2 regions of the Achromobacter sp. GW823-FHT04E03 genome follow, and region 1 is predicted to be linked to the other one. Evidence: riboswitches for the same ligand, from Rfam matches in the RefSeq annotation. Region 1 holds a riboswitch; the other holds the start of a gene.
What was found. A riboswitch is a leader RNA that binds a small molecule or an ion and turns the genes downstream of it on or off. The one in region 1 is predicted to bind manganese.
Positions count from the first base shown of each region.

Region 2: linked by a shared signal. The riboswitch ahead of AC1RHV_RS24030 (sodium:calcium antiporter) and the one ahead of mntP (manganese efflux pump MntP) in region 1 are both predicted to bind manganese.

Region 1 covers NZ_JBXAIJ010000003.1:733,979-739,924, reverse strand. The annotation lists gene AC1RHV_RS22980 (sulfatase family protein) at 1-433, shown strand, start outside; gene AC1RHV_RS22975 (Bug family tripartite tricarboxylate transporter substrate binding protein) at 485-1,453, shown strand; yybP-ykoY riboswitch at 1,487-1,666, shown strand; gene mntP (manganese efflux pump MntP) at 1,673-2,245, shown strand; gene AC1RHV_RS22965 (LysR substrate-binding domain-containing protein) at 2,289-3,239, opposite strand; gene dsdA (D-serine ammonia-lyase) at 3,331-4,644, shown strand; gene AC1RHV_RS22955 (MFS transporter) at 4,685-5,946, shown strand, end outside.
Region 2 covers NZ_JBXAIJ010000003.1:948,656-954,601, forward strand. The annotation lists gene mgtA (magnesium-translocating P-type ATPase) at 1-987, opposite strand, end outside; gene AC1RHV_RS24025 (hypothetical protein) at 1,409-1,762, opposite strand; gene AC1RHV_RS24030 (sodium:calcium antiporter) at 2,204-3,208, opposite strand; yybP-ykoY riboswitch at 3,261-3,449, opposite strand; gene AC1RHV_RS24035 (aminopeptidase P N-terminal domain-containing protein) at 3,578-4,921, shown strand; gene AC1RHV_RS24040 (TM2 domain-containing protein) at 4,945-5,409, opposite strand; gene AC1RHV_RS24045 (UbiH/UbiF/VisC/COQ6 family ubiquinone biosynthesis hydroxylase) at 5,489-5,946, shown strand, end outside.

The DNA.
Region 1 (5,946 bases):
TCCGCAGGCGGCGCCCGCCGCTGCGCGCAGCCAGGCACTGTGTTCCACCGCCGACATCCCCGCTACCGTGCTGGCGCGCGCGGGCCTGCCTGCCTACAACGGCATGCAGGGCGCATCGTTGCTGCCGCTCATGTCGGGCGAGACCGAGCGCGTGCGCGACGCGGTGCTGATCGAGGAAGAGGGCCAGCGCACCATGTTCGGCTTTCCCGGCCGCACCCGCATGCGTACCTTGCAGACGCCGCGCCACAGGCTCAGCGTCTATGCCGATGCCGCCTGGGGCGAACTCTACGATCTACAAGAAGACCCCCACGAACTGCGCAACCTGTGGGACGACCCCGCCGCCGGCGCGTTGCGCGCAGAACTGCTGCTGGAACTGTCGCGCAGCATGATCCGGCACGCCGAGACCAGCCCGCATCCCACCGCCATCGCCTGATTCCGCCGCCACGGCGCCTGCCTGCGGGTTGGCGCCATCCAGGAGAAAAGCATGATCAAGTCCTTGTTGCTCTGTACGGCGCTGCTCGTGGCCGCAACCTCGGTCGCGGTGGCGTCCGACTATCCGTCGCGTCCCGTGCGCCTCATCGTCAACTTCCCGCCCGCGGGCCCGCTGGACCTGGAAGCCCGCGCCATCGCGCAGCATGCCGGCAAGATCCTGGGCCAGACCATCGTCGTCGAAAACCGCTCCGGCGCGTCCGGCAACATCGGCGCCCAGTCCGTGGCCCAGGCCGCGCCCGACGGCTACACGCTGCTGATGACGCTGGACACGCTCATGACCGTCAACCCATACATTTTCAAGGGCTTGGACAAGGACGTCACCCAGCGGCTGGAACCGCTGAGCCTGGCCGGCTCCTTCGGCCTGGCGCTGGCGGTGCGCCCCGAACTCGGCATCAATACGCTGGACGAATTCCTGCGCTACGCCAAGGCCAATCGCATCACCTATGCCTCAGCCGGCTACGGCAGTCCCGGCAACCTGGCCTTCGAAAAGCTCCGTCTCGCGGCTGGCATGGAAGTCGCGCATGTGCCATATCGCGGCAACGCGCCTGCCGTGAACGCGCTGCTGGGCGATCAGATACAGGCCGCCTTTCTTGCCACGCCCGGCGTCCTGCCGCATGTACGGGCAGGCAAGCTGAAGGCCTTGGCGGTGTCGGGCAAGGAACGCGACGCCGACCTGCCTGAAGTCCCCACGGCGGCGCAGTCGGGCGTGGCTGGCTTGAAAGACTATGACGTGTCGTTCGCCTTCCTGGTCATGGCGCCCAAGGGCACGCCCAAGGAGGTCGCGCAGGTCTGGGAAGACGCGCTGGCCAAGGTCTACGCCATGCCGGAGTTCCAGCAGAGCATGGCCGTGCTGGGCATGCGCGGGCCGTTCGCAGGCAAGGCGCGGGCACAGGCATGGGTGGACAGGGAGGCCAAGGGCTGGAAAGAGGTGATCGCGAAGGCGGGAATACGCGGGGAATAGCGCTGTAACACGCCGGTCAGCAGGCTCTGCTAGACTGGTTTCACTCTTTGGGGAGTAGCCTCCCTGCGGCCAGTTCCGCAGGGGCTTGCGTCAACATTCTTGGCTTCCTCGGCCATGGCGCAAGCGGCATCCATGCTTGGCGAGACCACGGATTTTTCGCGCGATGCCGGGCGGCGCGGAGGATCCGTGCCGTTTCCGCCCAGCAGGATCCCCACTCCAATGAATCCCATCGCCATCATCGTTCTCGCGTTCGCCATGTCCACGGACGCGTTCGCCGCGGCCATCAGCAAAGGCGCCGCGCTCTACAAGCCCCGATTTCCGGAGGCCCTGCGCACAGGGCTGATCTTCGGCGTGATCGAAGCCATCACGCCGGTGATAGGTTGGGGACTGGGCTCGGTCGCGGCAAAGTATGTGGTCGCCTGGGACCATTGGATCGCGTTCGCGATGCTCTGTATTCTGGGTTTGCTGATGATACGCAACGGCCTCAAGGAAGAGGACGAGGACGCCGCGCCCGTCACCCGGCATTCCTTCTGGCTGCTGGCGGCTACGGGCCTGGCCACCAGCATCGACGCCATGGCGGTCGGCGTGGGCCTGGCGTTCGTGGATGTGAACATCGTGGTGGCGGCCATCGCCATCGGCTTGGCCACGACGCTGATGGTGACGATAGGCGTGATGCTCGGACGCGTGCTGGGCAGCGTCGCCGGGAAGCGGGCCGAGATCCTGGGTGGAGTCGCGCTGATCGGTATAGGCGCGGCAATACTTTATGAGCATCTGAGCGCCGCAGCGGCTTGACGCCGCACGGGAAGGTGGCGCTCGTCGGCTTCGCGGATGATGCTTATCCGCGAGTACCCCCGATCAAGGCCGAACGCGCGCTGTCGAAGTTGCGGCACTCGGATTTCAACCACTCGGAAAAGATCCGGGTGCGCCGCTCTTCAGGCCGGCGCGACAGCAGCACATAGCGCGCCGGCGCGGGCACGTGCTTGCCGAACACGTCTACCAACCGTCCGCTGCGCAGTTCGTCGTAGACCATCGCGCTGCGCCCGATAGCCACGCCCTGGTGATTCAGCGCGGCGCCAATGGCCAGGCTGGCCAGATTGAACTGCGGCCCGTCCAGGTGGCGGATCCACCCCGGCCGATGCGCTTGCATCCAGGTGCGCCACTCGATGAACTCCGCGGCGCCGACCCAAGGAGAGGCGTCGTGCAGGAACTCGACGCCGTCGAGCGATTTGCCGGTGCGAAACGCGGGGTGCGCGGCCAGGTATTCGGGCGTTGCGACCACGAGCAGATACTCGTCCAGCAAGGCGTCCGCCTGTAAATGGCTGTAGTGCGCCGGGTCATAGCGGATGGCGAGGTCTATGTCTTCTTCCTCCATCAGCTTGCGGTCCAGCAGTTGGAACTCCGCCTTCAACCGGACTGATACCTCCGGCTGTAGGCGATGGAATTCCGTCAGGCGCGGCATCAGCCATTGCAGCGCGAACGACGGCAGGCAATTGACCTGCAGCGCGGACGCCGGCAAGCCCAGCCGCTCGATTTCCTGCTGAATGTCGCCAAGCGCACGGCTGACCGTCGTGTACAGCGATTCGCCCTTGGGCGTGAACTTCAGGCCGCGTTGCTGGCGGACAAACAACAGGTAGCCCAGGCGGTCTTCCAACTGCCGGATCTGCTGGCTCACCGCGCTTTGCGTGAGGTTCATGGCCGACGCCGCCCTGGTGAAGCTGAGATGGCGGCCGGCCATGTCAAAACACCGCAGGGCTCCCAGGAGTGTCGAGTCGAAATGGGCAGACATAAGTCAAACTAATGGCTGAATTAGAAATGATCGCTATTCTTGCATGCCTTCGGAATCTACGATTTGCGCCGAACCATCAACCCGCAAGTCCATGATGACCGCCAATTTCGATCCTCAGCTATTAGAAAATCTTCAATCAAGAACGCCTTTGCTATGGCTCAACCCGGCTAGGGGAGGGCTCTTGCCCGGCTCCGCGCCGTCCCTGGCCCTGATCGATGAGGCCGAAAACCGCCTGGCGCGTTGCGCGCCGCTGCTGGCCGCGCTGTTTCCCGAGCTTGCCGCTGCGGGCGGGCATATCGAGTCCCGGCTGATGCCCGCCAAAGCCTTGCAGCAGGCGCTGGGCGCCGGGGAGGTGTCGGGCAGCTGGTATCTCAAGCGCGATGATGAACTGCCAGTCGCCGGGTCCATCAAGGCGCGCGGCGGCTTTCACGAAGTGCTGGCCATTGCCGAGTCGATCGCGTTGGAGCACGGCCTGCTCAAGGATGAGGCGACGGACAGGCGCATCATGGCGACGCCGCAGGCTCGCGCCTTGTTCAGCCAGTATGCCGTGACCGTGGGCAGCACCGGCAACCTGGGCATGAGCATCGGCGTCATGGCCGCCGCGCTGGGATTCGATGCCGTGGTGCATATGTCCGCCGATGCCAAGGAATGGAAGAAGGACCGCTTGCGCAAACGTGGCGTGCGCGTGGTGGAGCATGCCGGCGACTATGCCGAGGCCGTCGCGGCCGGGCGGGCGCAGGCGCTGGCCGCGCCCCGCAGCCATTTCGTCGACGATGAGCAATCCGAGCTGCTGTTCTTCGGCTATGCCGCAGCGGCCCGCGGACTGGCGCGGCAACTGGCTGAAGCAGGGCGCGTGGTCGATGCGGCGCACCCTCTGTTCGTGTACATCCCCTGCGGCGTCGGCGGCGCGCCGGGCGGCATCAGCCATGGCCTGAAGGCGCTGTTCGGCCCCAACGTGCATTGCTTCTTCGCCGAACCCGTCGCGTCGCCGTGTTTTCTGGTGCAGCTGGCATCGGGCGCGGATTCCCCCGTGTCGGTCTACGACATCGGCCTGGACAACCGCACCGAGGCCGATGGCCTGGCCGTGGGCCAGGCTTCCGAACTGGTGGCGTCGCTGATGAGGCCCCAGCTAGGCGGCGTCTTCACCGTGTCGGATGACGAGCTCTACCTGAACCTGCTGGCGCTGAAAGACACCCTGGGCGTCGAAGTCGAGCCGTCGGCCGCGGCCGCGGTCTCGGGGCCTGGCTGGCTGGACTCTGCCGCAGGGCAGGTCTATGCGTCGGGCATCGATATGTCCGCAGCCACTCATGTCATCTGGGCCACCGGCGGTTCGCTGGTGCCCCCCGAAGCGCTGCGCGGCTTCCAGGAGCACGCCAGGCAACTCAGCCAGCGCCGCGCGGCATAAGCCGCAGCACCCAAAAAACGACATACCAAGGAGAAAACCCGTGAGCGGAAGTGCAACCCTCCCCGCCGGCCGCGCAGCGCGCCCGGACCAGCAAGCCTTTGAGGACGCGACCTACAGAAAGGTCGCGCTGCGGTTCATTCCCTTTCTGATGCTCTGCTATGTGGTCGCGTACCTGGACCGCATCAACATCGGCATCGCCAAGCTGAACATGCTGGCCGACCTGCAGTTCAGTGAGGCTGCCTATGGCCTGGGCGCAGGATTGTTCTTCATCGGCTACATGTTGTTCGAGGTGCCCAGCAACCTGATCATGCACCGCGTGGGCGCGCGCCTGTGGATCGCGCGGATCATGATCTCCTGGGGCATCCTGTCCGGCATCATGGCCTTCGTCACCGCGCCCTGGCAGTTCTACACGGTGCGCTTTCTGCTGGGCGTGGCCGAGGCCGGGTTCTACCCTGGCGTGATCCTTTACCTGACCTATTGGTTTCCCAACCGCCGCCGCGCCAAGATGACGGCGATCTTCCAGGCCGGCATACCGGTGGCCGGCCTTATCGGCAACCCGCTGTCGGGCTGGATCATGGAACGATTCCATCTGGTCGGCGGACACCCCGGCTGGCAATGGCTGTTCGTGTTGGAAGCGCTGCCCACCATTCCGCTGGCCATCGGCGTGCTGCTGATCCTGACCAACCGCGTACAGGATGCCGCGTGGCTCACGCCGGAACAACGCCAGCTGATCGAGCGGGACATCGCTGCCGACAACGCGGGCCGCGAGCACATGCCGCTGCTGCAGGCGCTGCGCGACGCGCGCATCTGGAAGATCGTCGCCATGACCTTTCCGGCGATGATGGCGCTGTACACGCTGGGCTTTTATCTGCCCACGCTGATCAAGGATGCCGGCGCCGAGGGCGGCTTGCGCATCGGCCTGCTGAGCGCCATTCCGTATCTGGTCGCCATGGTGGCGATGGTCCTGGTCGGGCGCAGTTCGGACCTGCGCCGCGAACGCCGCTGGCACCTGGTCTTCATCCTGGTGCTCGGCGCGGCGGGGCTGGTCGCCAGCGTGTCCGCCGGCACCAACCTGACGCTGGCCGTCATCTCGTTGTCGGTGGCCGCCGCCGGCATCATCAGCTTTTCTCCCATCATGTGGACGCTGCCCACCGCCTTCCTGGGCGGAGCCACCGCGGCTGCGTCGATCGGCATCATCAACAGCCTGGCCAATCTGGGCGGCTTCGTCAGCCCCTACCTGATCGGCTGGATCCGCGACATCTATCACAGCACTGCGCCAGCCATATACATCATCGCGGGTTC
Region 2 (5,946 bases), 210 kb from region 1:
GACCAGCATGAAACGGATCAGCACCCAGCTCACGCGGTTGATGCCCTGCTGGAACTGGGTCGGCGCGCGGCTGGTCTGCGTGACGCGCCCGGCCAATTGGCCGAAGTAGCTGCGCGAGCCCGTGGCGACCACCAGGGCGCTGCCCGAGCCGCTGACCACGTTGGTACCCATGAACGCCATGTTCTCAAGTTCCAGCGCGTTGGCGGTCTCGCTGCGCTGCGTGGCGTACTTTTCGACAGGCAGCGATTCGCCCGTCAGCGCGGCCTGCGCGATGAACAGGTCCTTGGCATTCAGGATGCGGCAGTCGGCGGGAATCATGTCGCCCGCGGACAGCAGCACCACGTCGCCCGGCACCAGCTCCGCCAGCGGCACCTCGATCTGGCGCGAGCCGCTGACATGCAGCGCCACGCCGAAATAGCGGCGGGCATCGCCCTCGGCCTGGGTCGCCGGGTCGCTGCGCAGCACGGTGGCGGTGTTCTGCACCATGGCCTTGAGCGCCTCGGCGGCGCGGCTGGAGCGCTGTTCCTGCGCAAACCGCAGCACGGTGGAGATGAGCACCATGGCGCCGATGATGAATACCGCCGTCCAGGACTGGTCGTCCGGCACGGCCATGCGCACGTCGGTGAGCCAGGACAGCGCCGCCAGCGCGGTCAGAAGCAGGTTGAACGGATTCCGATAGGACAGCCACAGATGCGTGTACCAGGAGAGCGGCTTTTCGTGGTCGACCTCGTTGGCGCCGTAGCGTTCGCGCGCGGTCTGGGCCTGGGCCTCGGACAGCCCGCCGCGGCTGCTGCCGAACAGGGCGAACAGGGCGCCGAAGCCCATGCGCGACAGGTCCAGCATCTGGCGGTTGGCATGGCGCGCGGTGTCGGAAGACGCCGCGGCGGTCGCGACGCCGCGTTCCGGCATGGGCGAACGGCGGAAGTGTCTGGCGCTATGGCGCAGGCCCGCCGCCGACGTAAAGAAGGACTTGAGAAACTTGAACATCGGAGTGCTCCGGTTGTACGTGTAGTTGTTGGAGACACGGACGACCCTGCCCTCTGCTGGCTGCGCGCGGGCAGCAGCGGTCCGCGGCTTTCGCGCAGAAAGCCGTCAAACCGCCGCGTACAGGCGTGCGCAGGCGCCGGGGCAATGTTGCCGGTATCCGGATCGCATGAAATGCGCCGGGTGCGGAAAACGGATGGGAGCTAGCGGAGGAATCGGTGCCGGCGGCAGAGGCGCACGCGACGTGGGCCAGGCCGGTGATTCTTGGCTGCGGACTCCGTACGGGCCAGGATGACTATCCTGCCTGTCGGCTCGCAGCGAGGAGACAGGTCAGACAGGCATGCCGGCGCCGCGCACTGGGCGCAATCGAGGCTCGGGGTCTAAGGCACTGGGCATGATCTCTCCTGTGGAAGAAAGGACGGCTTCAGGCCAGCGCGGCCTGCGCGGCCGGCGTCGTGGTCTGGGTGCCGAAATGCACGTGGCGCACGGCGGGATTGGCGCTCAGGCGGCGCGCCTGCGACATCAGTTCGCCCCGCAGCTCCGGGGGGCAATTGACGGTGATGCAGGCGGATGCCATGCCAGGATCCCGGCCCTGGTCGATCTGCACTTGCGAGACGTCCAGGCCGGCGGCGCTGAAGTCCAGGCAGATCTGCTTGCGCAAGGCGCCCAGCTCGTCGCGCGGACAGATGACCGTCAGGCGCGAAGTGCCGCGGCGGCGGCCCAGGGCGGTGGCGCGGTCCACGCCGGCGCGGCGTAGGAACAAGTCGAAGAAACGCATAACGACCTCCATTGCAAGAATGGGGAGCGTGATCGCGAATACGCGCGCATGCGCGCTGCGCTTGGCGGACAGGCACGAGAAAAACGTGCGCGAACGCTGACGCTGCGGCTGAAGCGGCGGTTCTGGCGGTTTATGTTGGGGAGTTTCCCGGCAAGCCGCTGGCTTGCGCGATTGCCCTGGCTTGCGCCTGGAGCTTGGGATACAACCGCAACCTGTTCAACAGGCTGCGGCAGACGGAGTTCTGCGTGGACCTGTTAAACAGCGACGTCGATGCAAGATCGACAACTTTCGCCGGAATCGGTATTCACGAAGACTGCTCCTGGGATGGATAACGGGCAAAATTTTACGCGGGTTTCCACTTATGGACAAGGCTTTTGGCGCTAAATCGAGCCTGAATGCGGAAAAAAGCGCGGGGCCCCAAGCCCCGCGCACCAAACGCCGTCAGACGTAGAAATGCCAGCCCAGATAGGCTGCGAACACGGCATACAGGCCCCCCACGGCCGACAACGCCGGCACGCTCATGGCCGAGCGGCGGAAACGGAGCCACAGCAGGCCGATCGACAGCATCGTGAACAGGCCTGCCGCGAGCAGGGGACCGTCCAACAGCCAGGGCGTCATGAAGATACCCAGCGCGCTTGGGATGGTCGCCTGAATCATCATGGCGCCCGAAATATTGGCCAGCGCCAGCCGTTCCTTGCCCTGGCGCACCCAGATCAGCGCGTTCATGATTTCCGGCAGCTCGGTCGCCACCGGCGCCAGCAACAGCGCGGCCACATGAGGCGATGCGCCCATCGCCACGCCCAGCAACTCGATCTGGTTCACGAACACATGCGATGCCCCGGCGATCACGACCAGGGCCAGCACCGTCTGCGTGACTGCCCAGAACATGCTCGGATCCTCGTCGCGCGGGCGCAGCTTCAGCGGTTCGAGGTCCTCGCTGTCCAGGCTCTCCTCGTCGTTGCTGAGCTCGCGCTTGACGTAAAGGCCGTACGTGGCCAGGAACAGGATGCCCAACCAGGGCTTCCAGGCAAAGGCCAGCAGGCCCAGGCCCACCTTGAAGATGAAGATGCCCATGAACCAGGCCTGGTCGCGGGCCAACCGGCGCTGGTCCGCGTTGATACAGTCCGCCTGCGTGGCCCGCCCGCGGCGCGAGCGCCACAGAGCCAGGCCAACCACCGCATACGCCAGCGTCGCCAGCACCAGCGGGCCGCCCATGGCCGCGCCGACGCCTATGTCTTTTTGCTCGGGGGTTTCGCCAAACACGACAGCCATGAAGGTCACGGCACTTTCCGGCAAGGCCGTACCGAACGCGGCCAGCACGGTGCCGGTGGCGGTGGCGCCAAGCTGGAAGCGATGGCCGACCCATTCGACGCCGTTCACGAAGAACTCGCAGGCGAAGTAGATCACTGCCGCTGACAGGAAAAACAGGAACAGGGTGAGAAACATATGGGCGAGCCGGACGAGCAGAAACCAATTGGCGCGACGTCGCGGCTCGCCCGGCTGGGGTGAACGCAACGCGGCCAAAGGTCTCGCCTGGCTGATCCATGCGGCGGGTGCCGCCGTGCATGGATACCGCTACTAGCGCCATGGAGTTCTAGCGGCTGCTGCGCAGCGCTGAACCACCAAGTCTGTTGACGCTAGCTCCTTTGTGGGGACAAAGGATGGCTACTCCCCAATGACAGAGCGGCGATTGTAGCAGCTTGGCCTGCGCGGTCCAGCGAATTCAGTGCGCCCCTTGCGGGCTGTCGCAAGCAGGGGATGGCAGGTAAAGTAAACGGCATCCTCACCCTGCCGGGGTTCGCGCCCCAGTCCGCCATGAGCCTGCCTCCCGACGACATCGCCCCTTACGCCGCGCGGCGCCAACGCCTGATGGCGCAGATGCGCGCGGAGGGCGGCGGCATCGCCATACTGGCGACCGCCCCGGAAGCCACGCGCAACCGCGACGCGGAATATCCATACCGGCACGACAGCGACTTCTTCTACCTGACCGGCTTCACCGAACCCGGCGCCTGGCTGGTACTGACCGCCGGTGCGACCGACCGCGCCGTGCTCTTCTGCCGCCCCCGCCACATCGAACATGAAATATGGGAGGGCAAGCGCTTCGGCCCCGAGGCGGCTGCCGCGCATTTCGGCTTCGACGACGCCCATCCGCTCGATGCGCTGGACGAACTGATGCCTGCGCTGCTGCAGGACCATGCCACCTTGTACGCTCCACTGGCGGGCGACAAGCGCAGCGACGGGCGCCTGCACCGCTGGCTGGCCGCGGCGCGCGAGGCCGGCCGCGGCGGCCATGCGCCGCCTTCGCGCCAACAGGACATCCGGCCGCTGCTGGCCGAGATGCGGCTGATCAAGGACGCCACGGAAATCGCGGCCATGCGGCGCGCGGCCAAGATCTCCGCCGGCGCCCACGTGCGCGCCATGCGCGTCGCCCGCGCCGGCATGCGGGAGTACGAGATCGAGGCCGAACTGCTGTACGAGTTCCGCCGCCACGGCGCGCAATCGGTGGCCTACAACAGCATCGTGGCCGCCGGCGCCAATGCCTGCGTGCTGCACTACCCGGCCGGCGAAGCCGTGTTGCGCGACGGCGACCTGGTGCTGATCGACGCAGGCTGCGAGGTCGACAGCTACGCCAGCGACATCACCCGGACGTTCCCGGTGAACGGCCGCTACAGCGGTCCGCAGCGCGCGCTGTACGACCTGACGGTGGCCGCGCAGGATGCCGCCGCCCAGGCCACGGCGCCCGGCCGCAGCTTCAACGACGGCCATCAGGCCGCCCTGCGCGTGCTGGCGCAGGGCATGCTGGACCTGAAACTCTTGAAAGGCTCGCTGGACGGGGTGCTGGAATCCGGCGACTACAGCCGCTTCTACATGCACCGCACCGGCCACTGGCTGGGCCTGGACGTGCACGACGTGGGCGACTACCGCCAGCCCGGCCCGGCCCACGGCGCCGAACGCCCCTGGCGCAAGCTGGAACCGGGAATGATGCTGACGATCGAGCCCGGCATCTACGTGCGGCCCGCTGACGACGTGCCCGAGGCCTACTGGAACATCGGCATCCGCACCGAAGACGACGCGCTGGTCACGGACGAAGGCTGTGAACTCATCACCCGCGGCGTGCCGGTGCAGGCCGGCGAGATCGAAGCGCTGATGCGCGAGTAGGCTGGCGGCGCGCCAGAGCCGCGCTAAAAGACGTAGCCGTCGAGCCAGCCCATGGCGATCCAGGTGTAGACCACCACCATGGCGATGGCGAACATGGACACGATGGCGCCGACCAGGCAGGCCAGGATCGCAACCAGCACCGGCCCCCAGCCGGTCTGGGTCGGCCGGCCCAATCCGTCGTTGTAGAGGCGGTCGAATTTCTCGTCCGGCATCAACGAGAACACCGCGCTCTCGATGAACCCGTCGACCATGGGTATGAACACCAGGAAGAAGGCGGGGTTGTCGTACCAGACAGGGTAGAAGCTGACGGCACAGAACAGGCTGATCAGCGTGTACGCGGTCACCAGCCAGGCGTGGCGGCGCCCCAGATACCACCAATGCACCCCCACCGCCCCGAACAGGCAGGCCAGCAGCCCGACCGCGACCTTGCCGCGCGGGCGGCGGGCGGAAGCTGCGGACAACGGGGATGAGGCCTGTAGCTGCGTCATGTCGATCGACCGGAAAGAGGACCACGGCGCCAAGACGCGCCGGCTGCTGCGGATTGTAGTGGACGGTTAAAATCCGGGCATGACTTCATCCGCCTTCGACATAGCGATTCTAGGCGCGGGCCCGGTGGGCCGCGTGCTGGCCCTGATGCTGGCGCGCGTGGCGCCCGACCCCGCGCGCATCGCGCTGCTTGCCGCCAGCGCGCCCGCCCCGGTCGCGCCGTCGGTGGCGGCGCCCGCCACGGATCCCCGCGTGCTGGCCATGAACCACGGCAGTCGGGTGCTGCTGGAGTCGCTGCATGCCTGGCCCGAACGCTCGGCCGACATCCGCAACATCCATGTGTCGCAACGCGGCCGGCTGGGCCGGACGCTGATCCAGAACACCGATTTCGGCGTGCCGCAACTGGGCAGCGTGGTCGCCTATTCCGGCCTGCATGCCAAGCTGGACGAATGCGTGGCCGCCTGCGGCGTCACCGTGCTGCCGGGCCCGCCCGCCCGGATCGGCATGCAGGACGCGGACGGCGTGCGCATCGAACAAGG